DNA from 3 places in the Psychrobacillus mangrovi genome. Region 2 is predicted to be linked to each of the others. Evidence: riboswitches for the same ligand, from Rfam matches in the RefSeq annotation. Region 2 holds a riboswitch; each other region holds the start of a gene.
The links. Region 2 has a riboswitch for lysine ahead of WAX74_RS06860 (aspartate kinase). Riboswitches for the same ligand answer to the same signal wherever they lie in the genome.
Positions count from the first base shown of each region.

Region 1: linked by a shared signal. The riboswitch ahead of WAX74_RS13165 (Na+/H+ antiporter NhaC family protein) and the one ahead of WAX74_RS06860 (aspartate kinase) in region 2 are both predicted to bind lysine.
Region 3: linked by a shared signal. The riboswitch ahead of WAX74_RS16570 (transporter substrate-binding domain-containing protein) and the one ahead of WAX74_RS06860 (aspartate kinase) in region 2 are both predicted to bind lysine.

Region 1 is NZ_JBAWSY010000009.1:119,678-130,200, reverse strand. Features, by position in the region: gene WAX74_RS13165 (Na+/H+ antiporter NhaC family protein) at 471-2,039, opposite strand; lysine riboswitch at 2,145-2,328, opposite strand; gene yunB (sporulation protein YunB) at 2,379-3,158, opposite strand; gene WAX74_RS13155 (bifunctional metallophosphatase/5'-nucleotidase) at 3,207-4,571, opposite strand; gene WAX74_RS13150 (sulfite exporter TauE/SafE family protein) at 4,590-5,408, opposite strand; gene WAX74_RS13145 (DUF72 domain-containing protein) at 5,408-6,259, opposite strand; gene sufB (Fe-S cluster assembly protein SufB) at 6,369-7,766, opposite strand; gene sufU (Fe-S cluster assembly sulfur transfer protein SufU) at 7,791-8,225, opposite strand; gene WAX74_RS13130 (cysteine desulfurase) at 8,215-9,444, opposite strand; gene sufD (Fe-S cluster assembly protein SufD) at 9,444-10,523, opposite strand, start outside.
Region 2 is NZ_JBAWSY010000003.1:195,484-206,006, reverse strand. Features, by position in the region: gene racE (glutamate racemase) at 1-232, opposite strand, end outside; gene WAX74_RS06895 (MarR family winged helix-turn-helix transcriptional regulator) at 243-701, opposite strand; gene WAX74_RS06890 (helix-turn-helix domain-containing protein) at 779-1,009, opposite strand; gene WAX74_RS06885 (acyl-CoA thioesterase) at 1,076-1,519, opposite strand; gene sdhB (succinate dehydrogenase iron-sulfur subunit) at 1,648-2,424, opposite strand; gene sdhA (succinate dehydrogenase flavoprotein subunit) at 2,427-4,187, opposite strand; gene WAX74_RS06870 (succinate dehydrogenase cytochrome b558 subunit) at 4,236-4,847, opposite strand; gene WAX74_RS06865 (YslB family protein) at 5,139-5,555, shown strand; gene WAX74_RS06860 (aspartate kinase) at 5,603-6,820, opposite strand; lysine riboswitch at 6,975-7,154, opposite strand; gene uvrC (excinuclease ABC subunit UvrC) at 7,193-8,983, opposite strand; gene trxA (thioredoxin) at 9,036-9,350, opposite strand; gene WAX74_RS06845 (electron transfer flavoprotein subunit alpha/FixB family protein) at 10,228-10,523, opposite strand, start outside.
Region 3 is NZ_JBAWSY010000017.1:6,693-17,215, forward strand. Features, by position in the region: gene WAX74_RS16560 (SLC45 family MFS transporter) at 1-1,081, opposite strand, end outside; gene WAX74_RS16565 (purine-cytosine permease family protein) at 1,724-3,124, opposite strand; lysine riboswitch at 3,406-3,589, shown strand; gene WAX74_RS16570 (transporter substrate-binding domain-containing protein) at 3,717-4,571, shown strand; gene WAX74_RS16575 (amino acid ABC transporter permease) at 4,632-5,387, shown strand; gene WAX74_RS16580 (amino acid ABC transporter ATP-binding protein) at 5,407-6,141, shown strand; gene WAX74_RS16585 (alpha/beta fold hydrolase) at 6,260-7,060, shown strand; gene WAX74_RS16590 (diguanylate cyclase) at 7,093-8,070, shown strand; gene WAX74_RS16595 (copper resistance CopC family protein) at 8,202-8,732, shown strand; gene WAX74_RS16600 (copper resistance D family protein) at 8,787-9,821, shown strand; gene WAX74_RS16605 (MFS transporter) at 9,871-10,523, opposite strand, start outside.

The DNA.
Region 1 (10,523 bases), on a different contig from region 2:
ATAAAAATAGTAGCACAAACCATGGCCTTGGTTTGTACTACTAATGTTAGTATGTTTCCGCTGGCATGGCTTCAGCCGCTTCCCTCGCTACGCTCAGTCTAGGGTCTTCAGCTCATGCAATTCCGGCTGGAGTCGCCATCTCAAACGAAAATCAACAATTGTAGGCACTCTCCTATGTAAAAAAAACATCGTTTTCCTATCTATTAAATTAAATTCAGGTAGTGCTCCCCATTATTTCAACCTAGGAAACTCTCAATTTTAATTCCATATATGGCGTAGAAATAGACAAAGAAATAAGGCACTTTTCTGTTTAATTTTGAACAGAAAGTGCCTTATTTTTCTTCAAAACCAATTACGTCATTAAAATATATGTTTTTCAGTGCCCTCATCTACATAGAGGATGGGAGGCAATCATTGTTTTGGCCCAAGCGGATCGGCGCACGACCTAGGTTAGCTTTAGTTAGCTTGCTTTAACTCTGTTTTATATCTTTTTTTGAAGAAATATTCCACACTGTAAACAAGACAATTAGAATTACTACGACTGTTACGAATCCAATAATAACAGATCCAGTTAGACCTAATACTAAGTATCCGATAGCAGCTATGACTGCACTTATAATGGCATAAGGCAACTGAGTAATTACGTGATCGATAACATTTACTCCTGCGCCAGTTGCTGACATAATCGTAGTATCTGAAATTGGAGAACAATGATCACCAAAAACAGCGCCAGCAAGTACTGCAGCTAATACAGGCAACAATAGTTCCGGCTCTATTGCCATTATAATACTTGCTCCAATAGGTAGTAGTATTCCGAAAGAGCCCCAAGATGACCCTGTTGCAAAAGCCATTAGAGCTGTTAGAACAAATAGTAAGAATGGAATTACACCCACTGGAATATTGTTTTCAGCAACTAAAGTTGCCAAATATGCTCCAGTTCCAAGAGCTTCAATTAAAAATGATAATGACCACGCAAATATTAAGATACATATTGCCGGTAACATTGAACTAATTCCAGTAATTAACGCTTTCCAAACAAGGCTTACCCTTGCCGTTGGATTGTATTTTAGCTGTCGTAAGTATAATAATACAGCTATTAAAGTAGCAGTTAGTCCTCCAACAAATAAAGAGAAAGGAACATCCGTATTTTCAAAAATTGTAAATATATCTAGCTGTTTCCCTGAATTTTGATACCCTGTCCAAAACATTGAAAATAGAGTTACCAAAACCAGTGTAACTATCGGTAAAACCAAATCAATTACTTTTCCATAATTGTTTTCTGGAAAATTTCCTTGAAGCTCTCCCGGATTTGGTTTACTCGTGTCAAATAATTTCCCGGTTTCTACAGCAATTTTTTCGTGTCTCTTCATCGGCATTATGTCAAAGTCTGTCCATGCCATAAAGAAAACGATGGCAAGAGTAGAAATAACATAGAAATTCATTGGAGCCATTAACATAAAAGCTTGAAGTGGTGTATACGTAGTAACCGCATGGGTTGTAAATATAACACCTATTTGACTTATTAAAAATGCTCCCCAACTAGAGACAGGTGCTATTACACATATAGGAGCAGACGTAGAATCGATAAAATATGCTAATTTTGCTCGCGAAACCCTATGAGAATCTGTAATAGGTCTAGCAATTTGACCAACCGCTAACGCATTAAAATAGTCATCTACAAAGATAATAATTCCTAAAAACGCTGTGAGAAGTTTAGATCCTCTGCGAGTCTTTATTCTTTGTACAGCCCAAGCAGCAAAAGCTGTGCTTCCTCCAGACAAACTTACTAAAGCAGTAATGATTCCTAAAAATAATATAAACGATAAAATGTAAATATTATATGTGTTTAAACCTTCATCCCAAAAAGATACTTTAAAAGATTCCCATAACAATAATATAGAATCCAGTGGGGCAAAGTTTTCCACTAAAAGTGAAGCGGATATAATTCCAACTCCAAGTGATAATAAAACTCTTTTCGTTACTAACACCATAATGATTGCTAATAAAGGTGGTAATAAAGAAAAAATAGTATTTTCCAAGATAATTTCCTCCTTCTTAGGTGGAGGCACAGAACAGTAAACAAAAAGACCAACCAAATGTTTTGGCTGGCCTCTACTATAGAATTCAAGAATGCACTTTAATCCTTACTCTGTAGCTCGCCATTTATATCATTCCATATAAATGACAGTGTTATTCCTCTTCAAAATAACCCCAACTTTATGTTTTATGACAAAAACATTTCGTTTCGGCAAAGCTTCCTTTCCTAAAAGATCTTCGTTGTCATCCTCACTCATAGTACTATTAAGCAATGCAGCCTCTACCTATTCATTTTTTGCATCTATTACTTTAACATCAAATGTAACCTAAAGCAATCATTCTTATTTTGGTACTGGTGTTGGATTAATTGGTACTTCTACAGAAGGTGCACTACCACCATCACCTTTTGTATAAATTTGAGGAACTTGACCTTGTATTAAACCCATTGCGACCGGAATCTTTTGCTCGACGGTACTCATTTTACTTGCAAGCGGAACAATAATTTGAACATTTACCTTCAATAAGATACTTATATCTACAAAGGCATTATTTATTCCAAACTCATCTATACTTTGTACGACGGTAGATTGAACGTTTCCAATCACATGAAATCTAATGGGAATTTTTGGCCCTAAATTTCCGATTAACGGTATATTGGCTGCCTGCCCCATCGGAACAAAAAACACGACGCCACCTTGATCTTCCATTGTTTGTTTATCGTACTCAATATCATCTAAATAAGGTAAGCTTGAAAGATTACCCTTTTCCGCTTGTTCTAAATGGGATTGTACTAAACTTTGCGTATCAGACAATACTCGGTTAATGATTTCCGTGTTAAATTTTGTAGTCACCATATTATTTGCACTTTCAGATGGAACATGCTCAATAATGTCATTTACATCTAACACATTAGCAATTCTTGTATTGATTGCTTTACTTATAACCATTGAGGCAATTTTATTCGTCTGAACCTCTGCATATTGCAGATAAGTTGGTGTCAAGCGAGCATTGATCCAATAAAACAAACCCGCTACAGAAAGGATAAAGCAAGCTAAAAAAATGGCTAATTTACGCTGCATATTTAAAAACTTGATTCTTTTCTTCTTACGATAGAACAACAAAAAAAAATCCCCCTAGTTATCTATATGTAACCGAAGGATTTTAAATGACTATTTTTCCTGTCTTTGTCCGTACCACTTTAAAACATCTCGTATAAATTCGGGCATAAAGTACTGCTTCTTCGCAAATTTAAAAGAGGGAAAGAAATAGCCAAACGTAAACATATCGAGCGTAGCAAGATGATAAATTTTTTCTAGCTGAACAAGTTCTCCTTTTACGTATACATCCCCTTCTACATCCTCGAAAAGTTGCTGAAATTGCATAGCGCCCAAATATTTCCCTCTGAATCCTAAGCCTTTTACTTCTAGAAGTGGCCATTTTTCGTTTTTAGAAAGCTCCACCGCTTCCAATAATTCTGCTCCTGTTAAGCTGATTACACACGGATTGATTGGATGAGGTAATAGTCTATGCAAATCACCTGCCGTAATGATTCCTTCTTGTAAATCAGTTAAGAAAATACCAGCTGGATACATGGCACAATCTGCTCCTGTAAAAGCAAGCAATGCCTCACCAAAGAAACCGGACATACTCGATGGTTCGAACCAATCTCTCTTCAAAAATGTTTGATTAATAAAAAGTGGGTAATCTAGCTTAGTCTTTCCGATTTGCTGCCAAAATGCTAATTGTTCTGCATTATTTTGGGGAATTTCCAGTGATTCTATTGGATAAAGAACAGCTTGTTTAGAAGTAATTTCCCTAACGCTATGGTCAAATTCTATTGTAACTTTCCCTACATAGGCTCCATATTTTCCAGCTGCGGCTTGCAACGTACCATTCAGCACTTTCCCTTCATCAAAAAAATGGTGTGTATGAGAGCCAAAAATAACATCTATTTGCGGTATTTGCTCTGTAATTATTTCGTCCTGAGATATTCCAAGGTGCGACATACAAAGAATAATATCTACTTTATCTCTTATTTCTTCACATACTTCTTTTAAGCGATTGATTGGCTGTTGAATATGCCAGCCCAATTTTTCATAATAAATTCCAAAGTCTGCGGTAGCAGCTACCAATCCAATCCGAATTCCAGAAGAAGTTTTGTGTATTTTATATGGGAGTATCCATGATGGTATGATGCCATTTTTATCTGTAAAGTTCGAGACAACTACATCAAAATTTGCATCTGTATACATTTCGTCTAGTTCCTCATGACTTAATGTGATGCCTTCATTATTTCCGATGGTGACATAATCATAACCAGCCTCATTTAATAACTCTACATTTCCTTTCCCAAGTGTACCTTCAGTAAAGATATTGGAACGATCAATATGATCACCAATATCTAAAATGAGATAAGAATCATGTCCTTCATGCATCTTTTGTCTAGCGGAGAGAAACTGATGTATAGTCGGCCAGTTTTCTAAATGACTATGCAAATCATTTGTATGATAAATATGAATTGTTTCTCTCAACATAAACCCACCTTTTTAAATTTACATAAGACCAGCTATAATGGATCGAACTCCTAATAATAACAAGATAATTCGAAGGGCGACGACAAGTGTCTCCGAATTAAGTTTTTTATTTAAGCTTGCACCTAGTTTCGCACCAATATAAGCAGCTGGAATGACCGGTATCGTATAAAGCCACGGCACATTCCCCAATGAAATATGTGTAATCGAGTTAATGATAGAAGATAAAAATACCATAAACATTGATGTACCCACAGCCACATGTGGTGGAAATAAAAACAATAGAATCATAGCAGGAACAATAATCGATCCACCACCAATTCCAAATAAACCTGAGGCGAATCCTACCCCAAATGTTAATAGTATTGCAAACCAGATTGGATATCCATAAACATATGTATTTTTATCATCTGTAAATGTTTTTTTCTGTCCATTTTCTACAAACCACTTTACTGGTTTTAAACGATCCCGTACAAGCAGAAGTGTCGATAGAATAATAAGTAATATGCCAAAATATAGATTAAAGGATGGTAAATCTAATCCCTTGTTCACCCATGCTCCAAGTATCGTTCCTGGTATACTCCCTATAAAAAATATAAACCCACTTTTAAAATCAACTGTCTTTGTTTTCATATAGGAAAGTGTGGATGAAAGACCTGTGAAAATCATCATAATTACAGATAGTCCTACCACACTTTGAGGTGTAATATTAGGTATTAGCGCAAGGGTAGTTCCAAAAAATAATACAGCTGGCACTAAAATTACTCCGCCACCTAAACCTACTAAAGCTCCAACTATACCAGAGAAAAGACCAGCTAAAACTAGTAAAATCCACTCCATTATATCCCTCCGTCAAATAAATCTAACTGTTTGGGAGCCAAACCTTCAAATTCTATTCCTAGCATCTGTTGAAAGGTTTTTGCATTTTTTGCTGCATGCCCACCAGAATTATTATTAAATAATACCACTACTTCTTTTGCGTTAGTATGTAATTCCTCGCAAATCTTTTGAATGTCAAAAAGTTCTTCGTAATTATAATCATATAAATAACGTACCTCTCGCCATTTTTCACTATCCCCTGGATTTATCCAGCCATATGTATTTCTTCCATGCAGTCTCACAAGTACTCTGTTTGAAGTGGAAACAGGGATCAAAGGGACACACCCTTCCCCCACTTGAGGCTCATCACAGACAGTATGGTGAAAATGGTTATCTTGTAGAAACTGAATAGTAGGTTCTTTAAACGTAGGTGCGTACCACGATTGGTGACGGAATTCGATTGCAACTTCAAAATCTTTTAACTCTGTTCTCACTTTATATAAATAGTCAACATTTTCTTTTTTACATTGAAACCAAGGAGGAAATTGAACTAATACCATGGATAGCTTTCCACATTCCTTAAAAGGTTGAATGGATTCTCGGTAACGGGCAAACATTTCTTCGAGTGAATCAAAAGGAGATTCCCCTCTTAGATGGCCTGTAATACCTTGATACGCCTTAACAATAAATTGAAAGTTATTAGGAGTTTCCCTTATCCACTTTTCAACATTCCTTTTGGTAGGTATTGCATAAAAAGCTGTATCAAGTTCTACTACTGGAAAATGGGCACTATAATCTTGTAATTTTTCTTTCGGAGAAGAAACATATAAATCTGTATGATCTCCCCAGCCTGTCAAACCAATTTTTATCATGTGTTCACCCCACTATTTATCATATCACTAACTACATCTTTGAGCTAAAATAAAAAAAGCAGCAGAGGTTAATTTTACTCAACCTTGCTGCTTTATAAAAATTTTGGTATTAACCGATAGAACCTTCCATTTCGAACTTAATTAAACGGTTCATCTCAACCGCGTATTCCATTGGAAGTTCTTTTGTAAATGGTTCGATGAAGCCCATTACGATCATTTCTGTTGCTTCTTCTTCACTTAGCCCACGGCTCATCAAGTAGAACAATTGCTCCTCTGAAACTTTAGAAACTTTTGCTTCATGTTCAAGAGAGATATTATCATTCAGGATTTCATTGTATGGAATTGTATCTGAAGTGGATTGATTATCCATAATCAACGTATCACATTCAATGTTAGAACGAGCACCAGTTGCTTTACGACCAAAATGAACTTGTCCGCGGTAAGTTACTTTCCCACCTTGTTTCGAAATAGATTTAGAAACAATTGTAGAAGAAGTATTCGGAGCCAAGTGTAGCATTTTAGCACCAGCGTCTTGGTGTTGACCTTTACCAGCAATTGCAATAGAAAGAGTCAAACCACGTGCGCCTTCTCCTTTTAGGATAACAGCTGGGTATTTCATTGTTAACTTAGAACCAATATTTCCATCAATCCATTCCATTGTAGCGTTAGCTTCACAAACTGCACGTTTCGTAACTAAGTTATAAACGTTGTTTGCCCAGTTTTGGATTGTTGTGTAACGGCAATAAGCATCTTTTTTGATGATGATCTCAACAACTGCACTATGAAGCGAGTTTGTTGTATATACAGGAGCTGTACATCCTTCTACATAGTGTACAGAAGCACCTTCATCTACAATGATAAGCGTACGCTCGAATTGACCCATATTCTCAGAGTTAATACGGAAGTATGCTTGAAGTGGTGTATCCACTTTTACGCCTGGTGGTACATAAATAAATGATCCACCTGACCAAACTGCAGAGTTAAGTGCAGAAAATTTGTTGTCTGTTGAAGGAATTACAGTTCCCCAATATTTTTTAAAGATGTCTTCATTTTCACGAAGAGCAGAATCAGTATCCTTAAATACGATTCCTAAGTCTTCAAGCTCTTCCTTCATGTTATGGTAAACAACTTCTGATTCATACTGTGCAGAAACACCTGCAAGGTACTTTTGTTCAGCTTCTGGAATACCAAGTTTATCAAATGTTGCTTTGATTTCCTCTGGTACTTCATCCCATGATTTTTGAGTTGCTTCGGATGGTTTTACATAGTAAGTAATTTCATCGAAGTTTAAAGATCCTAAATCTCCACCCCATTGAGGCATTGGTTTAGAATAAAAGATTTCTAACGCTTTCAAACGATAATCTAACATCCATTGTGGTTCATTTTTCATATTAGATATTTCTATTACAATATCCTTGGTTAAACCACGTTTTGAACGGAAAATGGATACGTCTTTATCGTGGAAACCATATTTGTAATCACCAATTTCAGGCATTTGTTTTGCCATCGTATTTCCTCCGTTCTCCAATTATTATTTTTCTTCTGAAACGCCTTTTTCCATAGCCTTCCAAGCAAGTGTTGCACATTTAATACGTGCAGGAAACTTAGATACTCCATGTAATGCTTCGATATCCTCCAAGTCAATGGAATCATCATAGTCTTTTCCTAGCATCATCTCTGAAAAAGTAGTGGAAAGTTTTAAAGCTTCATCCACTTTTTTCCCTTTTACTGCTTGGGTCATCATGGAAGCAGATGCCATTGAAATAGAACAACCTTCCCCATCAAACTTTGCGTTTTGGATAACTCCATCTTCCACTTGAAGTGTTAAATGAATGCGATCTCCACAAGTTGGGTTATTCATGTCAATTGTTAGAGCACCTTCCTCGATACTTCCTTTGTTACGAGGATTTTTATAATGGTCCATTATTACTCGACGATATAATTGATCTAAATTATTAGAAGACATCGTTAAAATACTCCTTTGCAGTGCGCAATCCAGCAACTAAACGGTCAATATCCTCTTCTGTGTTATAAAGATAAAAACTTGCTCTTGCAGTAGCCGTACATTGTAACCATTTCATCAACGGTTGTGCACAATGATGACCTGCACGAACAGCAATACCGCTCATATCAAGTACGGTTGCAACATCATGTGGATGCACATCATCTAAGTTGAATGTTACAATTCCAGCTCGCTTAGACGGATCACTTGGTCCATAAATAGTCAAGCCTTCTATTGTTAGCATTTTATCCATGGCGTAAGCAGCAAGCTCATGCTCGTGTTTTTCAATCTCATCTAGCCCGATTTCTTCAAGGAAATCAATCGCAGCAGCTAAACCTATTGCACCAGCAATGATTGGTGTTCCTCCTTCAAATTTCCAAGGAAGCTCTTTCCAAGTAGACTCGTATAAGCCTACAAAGTCAATCATTTCTCCACCAAACTCGATTGGCTCCATGTTTTCAAGCAATTCTTGTTTACCATAAAGTACGCCAATACCAGTTGGACCACACATTTTGTGACCTGAAAAAGCAAGAAAATCACAATCCAAATTTTGAACATCTAGCTTTAAGTGTGGGGCAGCCTGAGCTCCGTCCACTACCATTATAGCACCATGCTCATGCGCAATTTCTGTAATTTCTTTAATTGGATTCATTGTACCTAATACGTTTGAAACGTATACAATGGATACAATTTTCGTTTTATCTGTGATAGTAGCACGAACTTTTTCTAATGATAATGTTCCATCTGCTTCTAAATCGATATATTTTAATATTGCACCTGTATCTTTCGCAAGTTGTTGCCACGGAATGATATTAGAATGGTGTTCCATATGCGTGATAACAATTTCATCGCCTTCTTTTACATTTGCTAAGCCATAGCTTCTTGCAACTGTATTGATAGATGTTGTTGTACCACGAGTAAATATTATTTCTTTTGTCGATTTAGCATTAATGAATTTTCGAACCTTTTCTCGTGCACCTTCGTAACTTTCTGTCGCACGATTTCCTAATGTATGAACACCTCGGTGAACATTAGAGTTTTCAAATTCATAATACTTTTTAATTGCATCGATTACTTGAACCGGCTTTTGAGAAGTAGCACCACTATCTAAATAGACAAGTGGATGACCATTGATTTCTTGATTTAATATTGGAAAATAGCTTCGAATCTCTTTGCTGAGCATTAGCGAACTTTCCTTTCAATAACCTCCGTCAGCTGTTTCTTTACGCCTTCGATAGGTAATTCATTTACTACTGGAGCAAGGAATCCATGGATAACTAGACGCTCTGCTTCGTGTTTTGAAATACCACGGCTCATTAAATAGTACAACTGAAGTGGGTCTACTCGGCCAACAGAAGCTGCGTGACCTGCTGTTACATCATCTTCATCAATCAGTAAAATCGGGTTAGCATCTCCACGTGCTTTTTCACTTAACATAAGTACACGGGATTCTTGTACTGCATTTGATTTTGTAGCCCCAAATTCAATTTTCCCAATTCCATTAAAAATAGATGATGCCTCGTCTTTCATTACACCGTGTTTCAGGATATGACCATCTGTATGTTTTCCCCAATGAATAACTTTTGTTGTAAAGTTTTGTTTTTGTTTCCCTCGACCTACAACAACCATTTTAACACGACCTTGTGAATTGTCCCCAACTAAATGAGTTACATTTTCAGAAATCGTATCGCTATCGTTCATCATGCCAAGTGCCCATTCAAGCACTGCATCACGGTTTGTTACTCCGCGGCGGTTTACATAAGTAGTAAATCCTTCTGCAAGTACATCTACAGTTCCAAAAGTTACTTTTGCATTATCTTTCGCAATAACTTCAGAAACAATATTAGCTAAGCCGTTTGTTTCTTCAACAGTTGATAAATAGTTTTCCACATACGTAACTACACTGTTTTCATCTGCAACTAGTAAAGTGTGATTGAAAAGTGAAGCTGTATTGTCGTCGTGTAAATAAATTACTTGGATTGGCTCTTCTACTACAACATTTTTCGGTACGTATACAAATACCCCACCATTTAAAAGTGCTGCATGTAAAGCTGTTAGTTTATGCTCATTTACTTTTACGCCATCTGTCATAAAATATTTTTGAACTAGGTCACTATTTTCACGGATTGCTGTAAAAATATCTGTTAAAATAACACCTTTTGCTTTTAGTTCTTCCGATAAAGAAACAAATGCAGGGGTATTATTATGTTGAATATAAATATTTTTTTGTTCTTCTGCATTTACAAGTGCTTTTACTTCTTC
Region 2 (10,523 bases):
CGGCAGTTGCTGTATTACAAGCAATGACCAACATTTTAATATTCATTTTAGATAAAGCAGTTGCCAATTGCCATGTAAATTTACGTACTTCTCCGCTCGAACGCGGTCCATATGGACATCTTGCAGTATCTCCAATATAAATAATTTCTTCATTCGGCAAAAGTCGCATAATTTCTTTAGCGACTGTTAAACCGCCAACTCCAGAGTCTATAACGCCAATCGGGGCTTTCAATTTTAATTCCTCAGTTCTTTTTCATCTCTTGGTGTAATTTTTCTAATAATGTTGATAGATTTGCTACTTCGTCTTTGTTGAATTGTTTTAGTATGTCTTCTAAGTACTGTTGTCTTTTAGCTATTACTTCTTCAATAATACGTTCGCCTTCTTTTAATAAATGTATTCTTACTACACGACGATCTTGATCATCACGAATTCTTTGAACAAGTTCGCTTCTTTCCATACGATCGATTAAATCGGTCGTTGTACTAAAAGCTAAATACATTTTATTTGATAAATCGCCAATTGTCATATCTCCTTGCTCCAAGAGCCATTGAAGTGCCACAAACTGTGGGGGAGTTATTGTATAGGCATTTAAAATTTGTCGCCCTTTTTGCTTGATAATACCCGAAATATGTCTAAGTTCTTTTTCTAAAAAAGCAACCTCATGATGATCATGGTGTGCAATTTTTATATCATCTGCCATTTAATCCTTCACTCCTCAAAACAATTCGTTCTATTTATTATTGTGACGTGTTCTGAGGAAAATGGCAAGGATTCTAATTAATTCAACGATAGTTCACCTAATCGTAATAATTCGACAATCGCTTGAGACCTACCCGATACTCCTAATTTTTGTATCGTATTGGAAATATGATTTCTTACTGTTTTTTCACTTATAGATAACTGTACAGATATTTCTTTTGTAGAATGATCCTCAACTAATAACTGAAATATTTGACGTTCCCTGCTCGTCAGTATTGATCGATGCTGATTACTATCATACAATGCCATAGCCCCCCTATCCACTCTTCTACTAACGTATGTAGCATGGGGAAAGTAGGTGACGGCTAGTTATGCCTACTTATTAAAAACTTTTAATTTTTCTTCTGACCATTTTGATCCTCTTCCGGTTTTCTTATCAATTTGGACCATTGTACCTCTTCCAGTGAAGACGATTTCTTCTTTCACGTTTTTTGCCATGTAATGTATATCTATGGATGACGAACCTACAGAATTGATTTTCACATAAATACGAAGTTTTTCATCGAAAAACACTTGTCTCAAGTAATCGCATTGCAAATCGGCAACAACTGGGATGGTTTCAGTATTAGGATTTAACCAATCACTCATTAACTTTATATGTTTTAGAAACTCAATACGTGCATACTCAAAATACGCAAATGTCACTGTATTATTTAGATGTCCGAACATATCCGTCTCTGAAAAACGAACACTTACCTCTGAATAAAAAGAAAATTCTTGCTCCCAACTTTTTATATCTTCTATGTAACTAGCTTTCATGACAACCATCCTCCTAATAAATGAATAACAATTCATTTATTATAGCAAAAAAATAAAAAATCTGCATAGAATACTAAATTCTACACAGATTTCTCTATATTCAGCTTTAAGAAAGCGCTTTTGTTCTATTAATCCACCATGTTGTCGCTTCCGAAGAAGTTTTTGAACATTTGAACAGTAGTATCACGGTTTAAAGCAGCAATTGAAGTTGTTAGTGGAATACCTTTTGGACATGCAACAACACAGTTTTGTGCGTTACCACAGTTAGCAAGGCCACCATCACCCATAATTGCGTTTAATCTTTCATCTTTGTTCATAGAACCTGTTGGGTGAGCGTTAAATAAACGTACTTGTGAAAGTGGCGCTGGTCCAATAAAGTTTGAACCGCTATTAACGTTAGGACAAGCTTCCAAGCAAACACCGCAAGTCATACATTTAGATAATTCATAAGCCCATTGACGTTTACGTTCAGGCATACGAGGACCTTCTCCAAGTTCGTATGATCCATCAATTGGAACCCATGCTTTTACTTTTTTCAAAGAATCAAACATACGAGTTCTATCAACTTGAAGGTCACGAACTACTGGGAAAGTTTTCATAGGTGCCAAACGAATAGGTTGAGTCAGTTGATCAACAAGTGCTGAACATGATTGACGTGGCTTATCGTTAATAACCATTGAACAAGCTCCACAAACTTCCTCTAGACAGTTCATATCCCAAGTTACTGGAGACGTCGCTTTTCCATCAGCATTGACTGGATTTTGACGAATTTCCATTAAGGCAGAGATAACATTCATATTAGGACGGTAGTTCACTTCGAACTTTTCCCAATAAGGTGTTGATTCAGGTGTATCTTGGCGGAGAATCTCAAATGTAACTTTTTTTGTTTCTGTCGCTGTAACCATTTTTATTTTTCTCCTTTCGTAGAAGAATAATCACGTTTACGAGGTGGAACAAGTGATACATCTACTTCTTCATAAGAAATAATAGGAGCACCAGTAGCTGGATCAAACTTAGCCATTGTTGTTTTCAAAAATTCTTCATCATTACGTTCTGGGAAATCAGGTTTGTAATGTGCTCCACGACTTTCATTACGTTTTAGTGCACCAATCGTAATAACGCGTGCTAAGTATAGCATATTTTTTAATTGTCGAGTAAATGATGCGCCTTGGTTAGACCATTTTTGTGTATCGTCCATATTAATATTCTCGTAGCGCTCTAGTAACTCTTGGATTTTTTTATCGGTAGCTTCCAGTTTGTCATTGTAACGTACAACCGTTACATTGTCAGTCATCCACTCACCTAATTCTTTATGAAGTAAGTAAGCATTTTCAGTACCTTTCATCGCTAACGTTTTATCCCATTTCTCTTGCTCAAGTTGAATTTCTGCGTCGAAAATAGTAGCGTCCATATCTTCAGCATGAGTATCAAGGTTTCTCATATATTTAACTGCATTAGGACCAGCTACGCTTCCACCAAATACAGCAGAAAGTAATGAGTTAGCTCCTAAACGGTTTGCACCATGTTGTGAATAATCACACTCACCTGCAGCAAATAAACCAGGAATATTCGTCATTTGATCCTCATCAACCCATAGTCCACCCATAGAATAATGAACAGCTGGGAAGATTTTCATTGGTACTTTACGAGGGTCATCGCCAGTGAATTTTTCGTAAATTTCAATGATACCACCAAGTTTAACATCTAGTTCATGTGGATCTTTGTGTGAAAGATCTAGGTAAACCATGTTTTCACCGTTAATACCAAGTTTTTGGTTAACACATACGTCGAAAATTTCACGTGTTGCAATATCACGTGGAACTAGATTTCCGTACGCAGGATATTTCTCTTCAAGGAAATACCAAGGCTTACCGTCTTTATAAGTCCAAATACGTCCACCTTCACCACGTGCAGATTCTGACATTAATCGTAGTTTGTCATCACCAGGTATTGCAGTTGGGTGAATTTGAATGAATTCCCCGTTTGAATAATGTGCTCCTTGTTGATAAACGATAGAAGCAGCAGAACCAGTGTTAATAATAGAGTTAGTCGTTTTACCAAAGATAATACCAGGGCCACCAGTAGCCATGATAACAGCATCTCCACGGAAAGCACGAATTTCCATTGTTTTAAGGTTTTGTGCTTTAATACCGCGACAAACGCCTTCGCTATCTTTAACTATTCCAAGGAATTCCCATCCTTCGAATTTCGTTACAAGACCATCTACCTCGAAACGACGAACTTGCTCGTCCAAAGCATATAGAAGTTGTTGACCAGTCGTTGCCCCAGCAAACGCTGTACGGTGCATTAATGTTCCACCGAAACGACGGAAGTCTAATAATCCTTCAGGCGTACGGTTAAACATAACACCCATACGATCAAATAAATTTATAATACCAGGTGCAGCATCAGTCATCGCTTTTACTGGCCCTTGGTTTGCTAAGAAGTCTCCACCATAAACAGTGTCATCTAAATGTACTGCTGGTGAATCTCCTTCACCTTTTGTATTTACAGCCCCGTTAATACCGCCTTGTGCACAAACAGAGTGTGAGCGTTTTACAGGAACTAATGAAAATAGATCTACATGCGTACCATCTTCGGCCGCTTTCATTGTTGCCATTAACCCGGCTAATCCACCACCGACAACAATAAGTTTACTTTTTGCCATGTCAATCTCACTCCTCATTTTAATAGTAGTTGAACGTGTAGAAGGATCTTATACGAACGCAAGAAGAGCTTGTACACCAACTACAGATAACGCTAGGAAGATTATTAATGTTACATATGTAACAACTTGTTGTGATTTAGCAGATTGAGTAATTCCCCAGCTTACTAGGAATGACCAAATACCATTTGCTAAGTGGAAAGTAGCAGAAATTACCCCTACTATATAGAAGCCTAACATCCATGGATTAGATAAAATTTCAACCATCATGTTAAAATTAACTTCTTTCGCTCCAATAGCTGCTTGGAATCTTGTTTCAAATACATGCCAAGCGATGAATACAACAAGGAAAATTCCAGTGAAACGTTGTAAAATGAACAAATAGTTACGAAGTGTACCAAAGTTTTTCGGATTATTTTTTGCAGTAAATGCAATATAAATTCCGTAAAATGCATGGAACATCAACGGTAAGTAAATTACAAAGACTTCCAAGAATAATAAGAATGGAAGACTCTCCATAAAGTGTGTTGCCCCATTAAATGCTTCTGGTCCTTTAGTAGCAAAATGGTTAATGATCAAATGTTGCGTCAAAAACAATCCAACAGGAATAATTCCTAATAGTGAATGTAGTCGGCGCCAGTAAAATTCGCGATCTTTCGACAAAACAGTTACCCCCCTCAGATTTACATTGACGCAATGATTACTATTGTAATAGAACAATAGGTTTCATTCCGTGCACACATCATCATGTTACGAATTTATGACATATCCATTGTACTCTCAACAATTTAGAGCGTCAAGGTATCTTTCCGTTTTTTCAAAATGTTTAATGTTTCATTTTTGTATAATGATTCGTTTAATTTTTCACATACTATATACCCTTACCAAGGGAAATTTTTTTATGATAAAATAAACTAGAATATTAGAATATAGATTAGAAAGAAGGGTTGCTACTTGGATGAAAAGGAACATTCACATGTAACTTCCTTTGGATATGAATTATTACGCGATCACGTTCTTGCTTCTATTCTCGGAAAACATGAAAAAGATATTTTATATTGGGCAGGAAAAGACCTTGCCCGCAAATTCCCCCTTTATTCGATGGAAGAGGCATCCTCTTTCTTTAACGAAGCAGGATGGGGAATTTTAAAGTTAGATAAAACGACAAAAGATTCCGCTTTTTATACCTTGCAAACTTTTAATTTACCGCAAAGCGGGAAAAGTAGAAGTCATCGATTAGAAGCAGGGTTTTTAGCTGAACAACAGCAGAAAATTGGTGGTTTTTTAACAGAATGCTATGACGAACAGCAAAAGAAAAATGGAGTTGTCACTTTTCATGTTAAATGGGACCTAAAAACTACCATTTCATAATGCAAATAAAGCAATGTACGAAACTGTACATTGCTTTTTATTGATTATTAAGCAATTTCTAAACCAAATTCACTGTGTAAGGCAGTAGCAGCTGAAATCATATCACTCTGTGGAACGACTACTGATACTTTTATTTCTGATGTGCTTACCATCTTCACAGGAATATTTTCCTTCCGAAGACGATCGAACATTTGAGCTGCAACACCTGGATTAGAGACCATTCCCGAGCCCACAATCGAAACTTTCGCAAGTCCTACTTCAAAGTCTGCGAATGTAAAACCAAGATTTTTTTTATTGGTTTCCAATACTGTAATTGCCTCCGCTAAGGAATCTTTTTTGATAGAAAATGAAACTGCAGGTTTTACACCATCCACGATCGACTGCACGATAATATCAACATCAATATGATTCGCTGCAAGTGTCGTAAATATAGAAGCTAATGATCCATTAAATGGCACTTCGTATTCAATCGTTAAACGGACAATATCGGATTCAAAAGCTACTCCTCGAACAACTAAATTATTTTCCACATCCACTTCCTCCTTTAAAATAGTTCCCTCTTCATCACTAAAACTAGGGCGCACACGTAATGGAATCTTGTAATTTTTCGCAAATTCTACAGCTCTTGGATGTAATACGCCGGCTCCTAAATTAGCAAGCTCTAACATCTCATCATATTCAAGTTGCTCTAGTTTTCGAGCATTTTTAATATAACGTGGATCAGAAGTATATATTCCATCTACATCTGTGTAAATATCGCAGACTTCTGCCTCGATGGAAGCTGCAATTGCAACGGCTGAAGTATCTGAGCCGCCTCTACCAAGAGTTGTAATCTCTTCCTGCGTGGATATTCCCTGAAAGCCAGCAACAATTACTACTTTATCTTCCGCAAGTTTGTCCAAGATTTTGGAAGAATCGAACGTAAGGATCTTTGCATTTCTATGTACGTCATCTGTCTGTAATCCTGCTTGCCATCCAGTTAAGGAAATGGCCTCAATTCCTAATGAACTTAATTTGATGGCCAGTAAAGCCATTGTGACCTGTTCTCCTGTAGATAGAAGCATATCCATTTCACGTTTTGATGGTGCATCCGATAGCTCGTTTGCCAAATCAACTAGTTCATCTGTAGATTTTCCCATCGCGGAAACAACTACTACAATTTCATTACCTTTTTCTTTCTCCATTTTAATTCTTCTTGCAACATTAGCAATTTTTTCTGTAGTGGCAACGGAAGTACCACCAAATTTCATTACAATTTTACTCATGAACATCTTCTCCCTTATTTCATTATCTTTCCATGCAACCGCCTAAGTTTGCATCATAATAAAAAGGCGCTGGAGTTGGGACGATAATTAAATAAAAAAAGCTTCTCACATATTGTGAAAAGCTTTGTCCCATACACGGTCAAAAGAATTGTCCATGTGAGATAGCCCTCCAGAATATTGCATTCTGACAATTCTACATTTATTAAATGCAGAACCAACATAAGAAAAGGAAAAGCTTTTCTATGTTTCGGCGAACGACCCTTTCCTCAACTATTATAGGATCTTTTCATCCTCCTGCTGAGTACTCTTGCCAATTCGCACCTCTATCTTCACTTAAAGTGAATATTAAATTGTTTCAACCATAACATAAGATTATTCAGAAGACAATGATTTTTTCTGAAAATGCTCTATCAATATATCTGCTAACTTTTCAGGAAGTCCTGCCTTTATGAATTCTTCTTTAGTAGCAGCTTGCATTTTCTTGATGGAACCAAAATGCTTTAATAATAAAGTCTTTCTCTTAGGTCCAATTCCTTCTATACCATCTAATGAAGAAGCAATCGTATGTTTCCCTCGTTGCTGACGATGAAAAGTAATCGCAAATCGGTGTACTTCATCTTGTATACGTTGTAAAAGGTAAAATGCTTCACTTGTACGTTTCATCGGAATAATTTCCATTGGATCTCCAAATAGTAACTGGGAGGTTTGATGTTTTCCGTCTTTTGCAAGACCAGCAATAGGGATATCTAATCCTAACTCATCTTCCAAAATCTCTCTAGCAGCTTCTATTTGTCCTTTTCCACCATCAATAATGATTAAATCTGGCAAAGGCAAGTTCTCTTTCAAAACTCTTGTGTATCTTCTTCTAACAACCTCACGCATCGCTCCATAATCATCATGTTTGGCAGCTGTTTTTGTTTTATATTTCCGATAATCTTTTTTATAAGCTCTACCATCTACAAACACAACCATAGCTGATACTGCATCTGTACCATGTATATGCGAATTGTCAAACGCTTCTATTCTACTTGGAATTGCAATTCCCATTAAGTCGCCTAATTCTTCTACAGCACCAATAGTACGTTCTTCTTGTCTTTCAATAAGATGAAATTTCTCACTTAAAGCCAACACTGCATTTTTTTCTGCAAGATCTACTAAATTCTTTTTGGTTCCTTTTTGCGGAATGATGACTTTCATTTCTAATAATTCAGTTGCCAAATGCAAATCTGTACTATTTGGAACAAAAATTTCTTTTGGTTTGATGTGTTCGGGTTTTGCATAAAACTGACCTAAAAAAGTGAGGAATTCTTCTTCGGGATCACGATAAATAGGAAATAAAGAGACATCCCTTTCGATTAACTTCCCTTGTCGAACAAAGAACACTTGGACACACATCCACCCTTTGTCCACAGAATATCCAAATACATCTCTACTTGTAAAGTCGTTCATCGTCATTTTTTGTTTTTCCATCACTTGTTCAATGTGAGATATTTGATCTCTATATTCCTTAGCACGCTCAAATTCTAAGTTCTCGGCAGCAGTATGCATTTTTTCTGTCAGGTCCTTCTTCACAGTCGTATGTCCACCATTCAAGAAACTAACTATTTCTTGAATTATTTCATTATAAGTGGATTCCTCAATTTTTTTCACACAGGGAGCTAAGCATTGTCCCATGTGATAATAGAGACAGACTCGGTTAGGCATTTTCTGACATTTACGTAAAGGATATAATCTGTCCAGTAGCTTTTTTGTTTCATGAGCGGCGTGAGAATTAGGGTAGGGGCCAAAATATTTCCCTTTATCTTTTTTTACTTGTCTCGTAATAATAAGTTTAGGGTTCTTTTCAGCTGTAATTTTAATGTATGGATACGTCTTATCGTCCTTTAACATGACATTGTACTTGGGGTCATGTTTTTTAATAAGATGAAGCTCAAGTATTAATGCTTCTAATTCAGACGATGTAACGATATATTCGAAGTCAACTATTTCTTGAACAAGTCTTTGAGTTTTTCCGTCGTGAGATCCCGTAAAATAGGAACGAACACGATTTTTTAGTATCTTTGCTTTACCGACATAGATAATCGTACCTTGTCGATCCTTCATTAAATAACAACCTGGTTGATCTGGTAAAATTGCACACTTCTGTTGAATTAAATCATTCATATTATCACCTGTTTAAAAAAACCGGGCACCATTCAGGACACCCGGCTTAATATTATGCGTTTTTCTCTACAAATTGAACCAATGCTTCTTTTGGTTGGAAGCCAACTGCTTTGTCTACTGGTTGACCATCTTTAAATAATACTAAAGTTGGGATAGACATAATACCAAATTGACTTGCAGTTGCTTGGTTTTCATCTACATCTACTTTTACGATTTTTACTTTATCGCTCATTTCAGCATCCATTTCTTCTAAAACAGGAGCAATCATTTTACAAGGCCCACACCATGTTGCCCAAAAATCTACTAATACTAATCCTTTTTCCACTTCTGTAGAGAAGGTTTGATCTGTTCCGTGAACTATTGCCATTAAAAAATTCCTCCTTTGGTTAACTATAAATAGATTATAGCAGACTCATATTGCTACATCTACATATTAGCTTCACACATGTTGAAGCAATTGTTTCCCGAAGCTTACCACTTGCTACCACTCGCTTTCCGTGAGCGAGCAACGATCCTCCTTCACAGATCTCGCTTGAGTGCACTGAAAAACTTACGTTATAAATGACGTAATTATTTTCTGAAGGGCAATAATAAGGCACATTCTGTTCAATTTTAACAGAATGTGCCTTATTTCTTTGTCTATTTCTAAATCTCTATGTATGGACTTTAATTGATGGTATCTTGGGTTAAAATTATAGGGAGCGCCTACATGCATTTACTTAAATTTATTATACAGGAAAACGATGTTTTTTTAGATAGAAGAAAAGTTTAATTGTAAGTATACAATAGTTGATTGTAGCGGAAGTCGGCGACTTCAGCCGGAATTGCATGAGCTGAAGACCCTGGACTGAGCGTAGCGAAGGAAGCGGCTGAAGCCATGCTGGCGGAAAGCGTCCGCCTAGAACGGAAATCAACGGTTTCCAGGCAAAAAGTGAGTATGTGAACGAAATGTCGTTCATATACTCGCTAAGCTATACCATGAAGAGTTTTTCAGTGCCTTCGCTTCGTGTGGAGGTCTTGTCTGTATCGCTTTTCCCGCAGGAGTCGAGCGGCTTCTCAAAACAATATCTTAAAAATCTCTGAAAAAGGCACATTCCTTAGCGAGTGTGCGTTCCTCAAAGAGCCCGGGGAAAGGGAGTCGTTTCAACGATTTTCTTATTTATTGGACAACCCCTTCAGTGCCATCCCACTTCCCTTACTCTCCTACAAGCAAAAACTCGGCTCCAAAGAGAGCCGAGTTGCTTTTAAGCATTTACTTTAAGTTGTTTGAATTCTTCCGTCAGCATTGGGATTACTTCAAAAAGGTCTCCAACAATACCGTAGTCAGCTACTTTGAAAATACTTGCTTCTGGATCCTTGTTAATAGCAACGATGATTTTTGAGTTAGACATACCTGCTAAATGTTGGATAGCTCCTGAAATACCTGCTGCAATATAAAGGTCTGGAGTTACAACTTTTCCAGTTTGACCAATTTGAAGAGAATAGTCACAGTAATCTGCATCACAAGCACCACGTGATGCTCCAACTGCTCCACCTAAAA
Region 3 (10,523 bases), on a different contig from region 2:
CGTACCCAAATAAATCAATTAAAAATCCTAAAGACGGTGGTGAAATAATGGCAGCTAAAGAAGAAACTAAATAATATAATCCAGTTCTAGTACCAAAGCTATGTTCACTTCCAAGAGAAACAATGAAAGGGTATGAATTTATATTTATACATGCCCAGAACGCCCCTCCGATTAATAAAAGAGTGCGTAATGTTAAGAGGGAATCTACCCAATTTAATAGGAAAAAAACAAAAAATAAACCAATTACACCAATTAATATCATTTTTTTCTTTCCAAACTTTGCACCTAATATACCACTTGGAATAGCAGTCAGTACAAAACTTAATGAAAAGAATGCCAATGAAAAGGCAGACGAACTTTTGGATAAACTAAGCTCATTTACCCCATATAAAGTAAATAATGCTTCCATTCCTTGAATTGCTACAAACCAAAAGAATATCGCGGTTAAAAGAAAAATCGTAGGTTTATTTAACTCTGCTTTGTAATTTATTTTTGGGCTAGTTGAAATAGTTATAGGTATGGCATCTCGATTTTCTTTAATATTTTTAAAGAGAACAAGTAGCGCTAAGACGAAGATGGCTGAGACTGCTAAAAACGGGATGGATTCTTCTATTCCAAATAACATAGAACCTATACTAAAAGCTAAAATGCCACCAAGGCCTCCCATAAAATTGATAACGCCATTTGCTTTCGTACGATTATGTTCGGGAGTTATATCTGGCATTAAAGCAATGGTTGGTGAACGGAAAATAGCCATGGATATATTCATACATATCATAAAGATTACTAATGTGGTTAAACTTGTGTGAAACGGAATAAGCGCATAAAACAGAGCAGCAAATGGTATACCAATCAATAAATAAGGCATTCTGCGACCAAAACGAGTATTCGTTTGATCACTTCGGTTTCCTATATATGGCTGTAAGAAAAGAGCAAAATAATTATCAATCGTCATAAGAAAACCAATTAATGCAGTGCTTGTAAGAAAATCGTTTAGGAAAAAAGGAACAAATGCGTTATATAGAGACCACCCTAAACTAATGCTAAAAAAGCCAAATCCCAAAAACCACATCTTTTTCATCGCATTCCCCCTCTAGAAAAGGTATTCATTTTTTTATAAAATATTGTACTTTTATGTATATGGTTTTGTGGAAGTAAAGAGTCCATATCGTTTGGTTTATAATTCTAATTAATTATGCATTAGAGCTGACAGCAAGAATCTACTAGTAAAAAGTACAAAGTTTCAAAATAATAATTCTATATTCAATATTGTGATGAAATGAATAGAAAACTATATCAGTAGGTGTTATCTGGATGTACGCCTTACACGCCGCATGCGCGCGTACGTACGGTTGGCATTGTACTAGATGAACAGATTATTTCTTTGAAAAACAACGACGAAGGTTAACAAAGACAATTAATAAAAAATGCACCCTGTAGAGATACAAGGTGCATTAGTTAGTTGTATTATACCGATCAGGCAGTGTCTGTTTTATTATTAGATGATATATTAAATGATAAAATTCGAAGCATAAATCTGTTGAGGGAATAAGTAGAGCAACCAATAGGCAACCAGCCTACTATAAACTCTTCCTTCTAAAAGAGTGAGAATATAGTATAAAACGAATTGTATGCCTATAAGAAGGCTATCTGGAAGTTAAAAAATGAAGGGTAAGCTGATTGAATGGTTAATAGTTGCGGATAGAAAATATCTTTTTAACTATTATGCAATATAATCTTCCTTAGGAATGTCATTTGGAAGCTCTTTGCTATAATATTTACCTTTTGTAAAAACGGCTAAAATCACGGTGATTATAGCTGCTAAAATTGCTGCAAAGAATGCTGCAGTACTTTCCAAAAATGATCCCATATATCCTAGTGCGGCTATTGTACCCAAACCACTTGAGATAAGTAAAGATACTACACCAACAGGATTCCATTTATATAAATATTTGTGTCGAGCCTCGTAATAACCAGGACCAATTTTTAATAGTTTTTTCACGATCATGGCATCCGTAACTAGTATCGATGCCCAAGCAAGTAAAAAGACTCCTTGGAATGTCATTGCTGTATCTAAATGATCCACAATACCACCTAGCATTAATCCTATTGCACATAATCCTGAGACAACAACCCAAAATCGTCTGCCTGGCGTAAATCTAAATACGTTCTCAAAGAAGCTAGCAAGTGATAGGGAACTACTGTAGATATTGGTAACGTTAATTCTAAGTTGAGTTAACATGGTGAATAATACGCCACCGAGCCCTAAGAGTAGAACGATATAAACACCTGGATTTGGTTCACCTAAACGAACACCGAACCATATACCAAGACCACCCATAACTCCAAAACAGAAGATTTGTGGAATAAAGCCTATTGCTAGAGAGCCTATTTTAAGATCCTTTGGTTTAAGAAAACGCGCGTAGTCTGAAGAAAGTAAAGCTGTCAGACCCATTATTCCATGCTGCATTCCTATACAAAGTAGTAAAGCTTGGCCACCCACCTGCACGCCTTCTGGCATATACGTCCAAAATGCTCCTTCATAAACGGATGGAGTGAAGAATGACATTATAATGGCACATAATAAAAAAATACCGAAAATCGGTAAAGACCATTTTTGTAATTTATCTAGTTGTTTAATACCAAACCAATTTAATGGAATAACAATAGATCCGAAGAAAATAATTAGTGCCCATTCAGGTAGGGCGGGGAAGAAGGTGTGAACTGCGGAAACTAAAATCAGGCCTTCAAATGCACAGTACATGATAAAGTTTGTTGCATAAATGAATGAGGTTAACGATGCACCTATGTAACCAAAACCTCCGCCTCTTGATAATAAGTTAACGTTCATCCCGGATTTGGCTGATAGATAAGCTATGAACGTTCCGAGTATACCGGCAACGATTATCGCGTATATGGAGGATATGATAGCATTTATGGCTCCGAATTGAAGTGCCATAACGCTTCCCATTTGAAAATAAAAAATTGCCGTTGCGATACCAAATGTGATATTGGTAACACTAAACCAACCCATCTTCCTTTGATCTCGAGGCACTCTATCTAATGAATAATCATCTTTCATCTCATCTGACACTTTGTGATCTGCTACTTTGACAGATCCCATAATATCATCTCCTTTTTTGTATTAGTTCATAAAAAAACTCACTTCCATTTTTTTAATAAATTCGTCTACCACTTCATCCGTATCCTATTATACCACTAATATCAAGGTTTTTAAACGATTAGTCGGATAGAGTTTATTATTTGCTACTGCATTTGAAAAAATGCATTTACTTTTAAAAGATTATTTTTAATTCAGAAACTTGTTATTACTTCTAGAGTGATTGACAGATATTCATTCGTGTTGTAGACTATGGACAATAATTGAATACGACCTCACTTATACAGTGGGGTAGAGGCGCGATGTTTAACAGTCCTTAGTGGAGTTTGAGAAGCCATGATTCTAGGGAGAAGGAAATGTCGCCGAAGTTTGTAATAATTCTCGGTATTACTTGCTGGGTCTGTAGTGAATAACTACAGGACTGTCCACTATAAACATCCCGGTTTGTAGTGGTGTGCTATCTCATTTGGGAAAAGTAGAGGATTTAGGGCAACTATACATATTGCGACCTGAGTTCATCTCAGGTCTTTTTTTGTGTAAGTTGTCCTTTTTTAGTAGTCAAAAACATAATCTTATATAAAAGGAGAGTAATAGAATGAAAAACAAATTAATAGTTCTAGCAATGTTCGTGTCAATCATCATGCTTCTAGCAGCATGTGGAACGGATGCAACAGAAACTTCAGGATCTTCAACTGATAATACTAAAGAAGCAATAGCAGATACGTTTACAGTAGGTTTAGAAGCTGGTTATGCACCTTTTAACTGGACACAACTAGATGATTCCAATGGTGGAGTGAAGATTGATGGAAACGCAGAATATGCTGGTGGATATGATGTAGAAATTGCAAAACGAATTGCAGACGGATTAGGTAAAGAACTAGTTATCGTTAAAACAGAATGGGATGGACTTGTTCCATCGTTACAATCAGATAAAATTGATGCAATCATAGCGGGAATGTCCCCTACAAAAGAGCGTAAACAAACAATCGACTTCTCTGAAAACTATTACACTTCTAATTTTGTAATGGTAGTTAAAAAAGGTGGACCTTATGAAGGAGCTACTTCTATCCAAGATTTCAGTGGAGCAAAAGTGTCAGGACAATTAAATACTTCACATTACGGTGTAATTGACCAAATTAAAGGTGTAAAAAAACAACCAGCGATGGATAATTTCCCAGCAATGCGTGTTGCATTAGAGTCTGGAATGCTAGATGGTTATGTTTCCGAGCGTCCGGAAGGAATTAGTGCTTCATCAGCGAACGAAAATTTTGCGATGGTTGAATTTACCGATGGATTTGTTGCGGATGAAGAAGAAACAGCAGTTGCAGTTGGACTCAAAAAGGGCAGTGACTTAACAAAACAAATTAATGATATATTGGCGGGAATATCAGAAGAAGATCGTCAAAACATTATGGATACTGCCATTAAAAATCAACCAGCTTCTGAATAAAGATGAAGTGATACCGGCTGCATCTCTTTGCAGTCGGTTTAATTTATGAGGAGGATAAGTATGAGCATTGAGTATATAATATCAATGGTTACCAATAACTGGCCGATGTTCCTACGTGGAGCAGGTATGACGCTCTTAATCTCTATCATTGGTACAATCTTTGGAGCCATTATTGGTTTGCTGGCGGGAGTTATTCGAACAATCCCTATGCCAGAACGAAAAGCAAAACGAATTTTCTTGAAAATAGTAAATGCCATTCTAACAATGTATATTGAATTTTTCCGTGGAACACCGATGATCGTACAAGCGATGGTTATCTATTATGGGTCTGCTTTAGCTTTTGGTGTTGATATGGACAGAACTGCTGCAGCTATTTTTATTGTATCTATTAATACAGGGGCTTACATGGCCGAGATTGTTCGTGGTGGTGTCATTTCCATTGATAAAGGACAATTTGAATCAGCACAAGCAATTGGTATGAATCATATCCAAACGATGCTTCATGTAGTATTGCCGCAGGTGGTACGAAATATTTTACCAGCTACTGGAAACCAATTTATTATAAATATTAAAGATACGTCAGTACTGAATGTAATAGGTGTAACAGAACTATACTTCCAAACAAAAACCGTCGCAGGAATCAGCTTCAAATATTTTGAGCCGTTTTTTGTTGCGTGTATTTTGTACTTCGTCATGACGTTTACGGTAACAATCATTTTACGTTATGTTGAAAGAAGATTAGATGGACCTGAAAACTACAGTATGATCGGTCAACCAACACAAGTCACACTACCAAAAAACAATGCAGGATTATAAGAAGGAAGGAGTGGATCATATGGAAAAAGTAATCGAAATACAACATTTAAACAAATCCTTTGGTAACCATGAAGTATTAAGAGATATTGACTTTTCCGTGAGTAAGGGAGAAGTTGTATGCATCATTGGTTCTTCTGGATCCGGTAAATCCACACTTCTTCGTTGTGTTAATCTTTTAGAAAAACCAAGTGGTGGACAAATTATTTATCATGGTGAAAATATATTGGATGATAAACATGATATCCATGCTTACCGAACAAAGCTAGGAATGGTTTTCCAACAATTTAATTTATTTAATAATCATAATGTGTTAAGCAACTGTGTTGTTGGTCAAGTAAAAGTATTAAAACGGTCTAAAGAAGAAGCAGAGAAAAAAGCACTCAAATATTTGAAAGTGGTTGGTATGGACCAGTATGTGAATGCAAAACCAAGCCAACTATCCGGTGGCCAAAAACAACGTGTTGCGATAGCTCGAGCTTTATCGATGGAACCAGATGTAATGCTGTTCGATGAACCAACCTCCGCTCTTGATCCAGAGATGGTGGGAGAAGTTCTGAAAGTCATGAAGGAACTTGCCGAAACCGGGCTTACCATGTTAATCGTAACGCATGAAATGGAATTTGCAAAAGAAGTTTCCGATAGAGTTGTATTCATGGATAAAGGGGTTATTGCAGAAGAAGGAAGCCCTGAACAAATCTTTAATAATCCAACACAAGAACGAACGAGAGAGTTTTTAAAGCGTACATTAAAATAAGCTTATTAGGAACAAATTTATTATTCTACTTGATTATTATTTGGTTTCCCTTCAACATGAGAAGGGAAGCCTTTTTTTATTTTCAATTATATATTAGATCACCAAAGGGGGTTTAAATATGACAAATGTTTTAGCGCGTAATAATGTAAAAGTACTGGGTGAGGGAGAAAAAACAATTATATTTGGTCATGGATTTGGCTGTAGTCAAAGTATGTGGCGTTTGATGGTACCTTTTTTTGAATCAAAATTTCGAGTTGTTTTATTCGATTATGTCGGGTCGGGTAAGTCAGATCTGACGGCATATGATCCAGAAAAATATAATTCACTATATGGTTATGCTCAAGATTTAATTGAGATTATAGAAGAGTTAGAACTTAATAATGTCATTTTTGTAGGTCATTCCGTAAGTTCGATGATAGGTATGCTAGCTTCTATAAAACATCCAGACTATTTTGAAAGTCTAATAATGATAGGCCCATCTCCTCGCTATTTAAATGACGAGGCCTATATTGGAGGCTTTGAGGTTAGTGATGTAACTGAACTTTTAGATTTGATGGAAATGAATTTTGAAGGATGGGCAAGCTTTATGTCGCTACTTGCAATGAAAAATCCAGAAAAGCCAATGCTAGCGCAAGAGTTGGAGAAAAGTTTTACTGCAGTAGATGCGGAAATCACTAGACAATTCGCTAAGGTAACCTTCTTATCTGATCATAGGGAGGATTTAGCACATTCTACTGTTCCAACACTCATTATTCAATGTTCAGATGATAGTGTCGTGCCGATTGAGGTTGGAGAGTTTTTGCATAGTCATCTGAAAAATAGTACATTTCGATTAATGGAAGCAAAAGGTCACTATCCTCACCTTAGTCATCATGAAGAAACAGTTCGTTTAATAAATGAATATCTTTTATTACCTTAAATGTAATTGTTCTTCGAAAGGTTGTGTAAAAAATGAGGGAGAGACTAAACACGGCTCCTTTTGGATATCTTTGTATTACAAATCAAGGTGTGATCACTGAATTAAATGAAACATTTTGTAATATGATAGGTTATACATTTGAAGAATTATTAGACACTCATATAGAATCTGTTATGTCAGTATCCAACAAGTTACTTTTCCATACATACTTTTATCCATTTCTTCATTTAAACGGACATGTGGAGGAAATGTACTTAAGCTTAAAAGATCATGAAGGAAAAGACGTTCCTTTATTACTAAATGCAAAATATTTTAAACAGGATGATGTTGAGGGTGTCGACTGTGTATTCATGAAAATGGGTAAACGTATTGATTACGAGCAGCAAATACGTTCCGCAAAAAAACATGCAGAGGAAGCATTACGAGAAAAGAATCTTGCGCTTGATAAACTTGAACTACTTCATAATGAAATAGAAAAAAAGCAAATACAATTAATGAAGTTAAATACAAAGTTAGAGAAACTTTCCGTGACAGATTCACTTACGGGATTAAAAAATAGACGCTTTTTTATGGAAAGATTGAAAGAGCATATCGCTTTGTTCCAAAAAAATAACATGCCTTTTTCATTACTCATTTTAGATTTAGATTTCTTTAAAAAGGTGAATGATACTTGGGGACATCTAATAGGAGATCATGTATTAATAAAACTAGCTGAAGTTTTAAATAGTACTTTTAAAGTGGAGGATATAGTTGCTCGTTTCGGTGGAGAAGAATTTGTAGTCCTTTTGCCGGAAGCGAATAAAGAAAGGTCGAAAGAAAAAGCGGAAGAATTACGGAGAACAGTACAGTCCGCTGAATGGAGAATTGACCAAATAATAACTGTTAGTATTGGAGTGGCTACAATGCAAAATGGCGATTCCGATATGACAATTATGGAAAATGCTGATTTAGCACTTTATGCATCGAAAGAAAACGGAAGAAATCGCGTGACGCATAAGGATGATTTATAACTCAAAGGTTGAATAGTTATCATTAAAAATGAGGAGGTTGTTAATATACCTCTTTTTTGTTGAAAGTAATTTCATACTTTCCTCACAAAGAGTGGCTATAATAGGTTAAGGATTTTATAAGGAGGATTATAATGAAAAAAATAATTTTAGTATCATTTATTTTCATGTTTGCTTTTGCAAATTCTGCTTGGGCACATACAGGATTAGAGAGTTCCAATCCTGAAAGTGGGCAAGTTGTAACAGAAGAACTGAATGAGATTTCCCTAAATTTTGAAGGGAAAATAGAACAAAGTAGCACCTTTGAATTATTGAATTCTAATGGTGAGTCAATCCCAGTTGAAAATATTTCAATAAATGAAAATCAAATGATTGGAACTTTAGCGATGCCTTTAGTGACCGATAGTTATGAAATCGCTTGGATGATCGTTGGAGCAGATGGGCATCCAATTGAAGGAACAATTCCTTTCACTGTAGAGATTTCTTCTGCGGAAACGACAGAGGATGAAGAAGTAGAACAAGCAGAAACTATAGCTGCTCCTAGTACTGACCAAATAGATGAAACAGAAGAAGATGAATCTTCGTCTAATATAATTCCTATTATTGTTATTGCATTGATTGTTATCATTGGTGGGGTCTTCTTCTGGTTACGTAGAAAGAAATAATAGATTATGAATATTGTTAGTGAGGTACTATTATATCTTTGTTTCTCCATTTTGGTGGGAAGTTTTCTTATTTCGCTTGTACCAAGTTCTTTTAAACCTGAGATTCATGTACAAAGAAGGGTTCAAATTATCGCTACCGTTGGAATTGTACTTTTTTCATTTATTCCTATTTTGCTGCTCGTCATGCAATTAACTAAAGGAGATAATTATGTAGGAACCCTTCAAATGATCTTGAATACATTTGAAATAGGTAAAGCGTGGTTTTTTACATTCATCGTCGCTAATATGTTATTTATATTTCTTCTTTGGTTTGATGATCAAAAGAATAAGATATATGCATACGGTGGACTTGCTTTCACTTTCCTATTAATTTTAGGGTTGGGGTGGGCTAGTCATGCTAGCTCCGTAGGGCATATAAAAGGTTTTATCATTCATACAAGTCATTTTATAGCGGTAACCGTTTGGGTGGGTATTCTAATAGTAGTTAGTTGGTTTTCCAAAGGATTTTCAAACTGGTTGAAGTTTTTGAAATGGTTCTCACCAGTTGCAATAGTTTGTTTTAGTATTACTGTTGCTTCAGGCATAGGATTAATGACGTTTGTAATGGATTTTAAAACGTATACCGATACGTGGATGCTCTCATACGGACAACTTCTGCTTATTAAACATTTACTCATTATTCCATTGATTGTCTATGCAGCTATTAATAGCTTATTGGTTAAAAAGAAATTAATCCAATATCCAAGTTTTAATCCTAGACCTTGGTCAAAAGTAGAGAGCCTAATAGTCCTACTTATTTTTTCCGTTACTGCAGCACTTAGCAATCAATCACCGCCTAGTGAAAATACGTTTAAAAATGAGGGACCATCTGGATTATTCAGTTATTTCTATCAAGGTCAAAACCTTCAGGTGATGCAGGTAGAACTAGCATTTAATGCTACTAGTTTTTCTCTTTTCGTTTTATCAATACTGCTAATAGGTTTAACTATATACGCTTTTCTTAAAAAAGCACCAGCCTTGATAACGTTCTTTTTAAGCATACTATTTGTCTTTTCGAGTTATTTAGCTTTAATTTTGAGCATTACATAAGAAATAGGCTATTCTCTAAGTTATATTAGAGGGTAGCCTATTCTTTTTATTACTCTGTAGCTAAATTAGCTTTTTCTTTTCGTCCATGAAGGAGAAAATATGGCACGATAGTAAAGAGAACGAGTGCTCCTAAAATAACATATAGCAAGCTATATCCAGTAAAAGGAATTATAAAACCAAGAAGATATGGTCCAAAACCAAGACCTGCATCTAAGAATATAAAGAAGGTAGATGTTGCGAGCCCCATTCGGTGTGGTGAGGTAAGTTTTACAGCCACTGCTTGAGTGGTAGACTGCATATTACCAAAACCAAGACCAATTAGTACACCGGCTAATAAAAAGGTGAAGCTATTGTTTGCTACGCTGAGAAGAAGCATACCAACGCCAAAAATTATAAAAGCAGGATACATAATGTAGTTTGCACCTTTAATATCTAGTAGGCGGCCAGTAACTGGTCTAGATATAAGGATTGATACAGCATACACGATAAAGAAGAAACTAGCTGTTTCTACTAAGTCAATTTCTATCGCATAAAAATTAATAAAGGATAGAACACTGGAGTAACAAAATGCAACAGTTAGAGTAATGAATGCGATGGGTAAAGCCTTTGGTTCTACAAAATTGGATAGTTTAAAACCTTTTGTTTCTTCTTTTTTGATAACCTTTTCAATTACAGGTACATTTAGGAAGAAAGTCGTGAGGA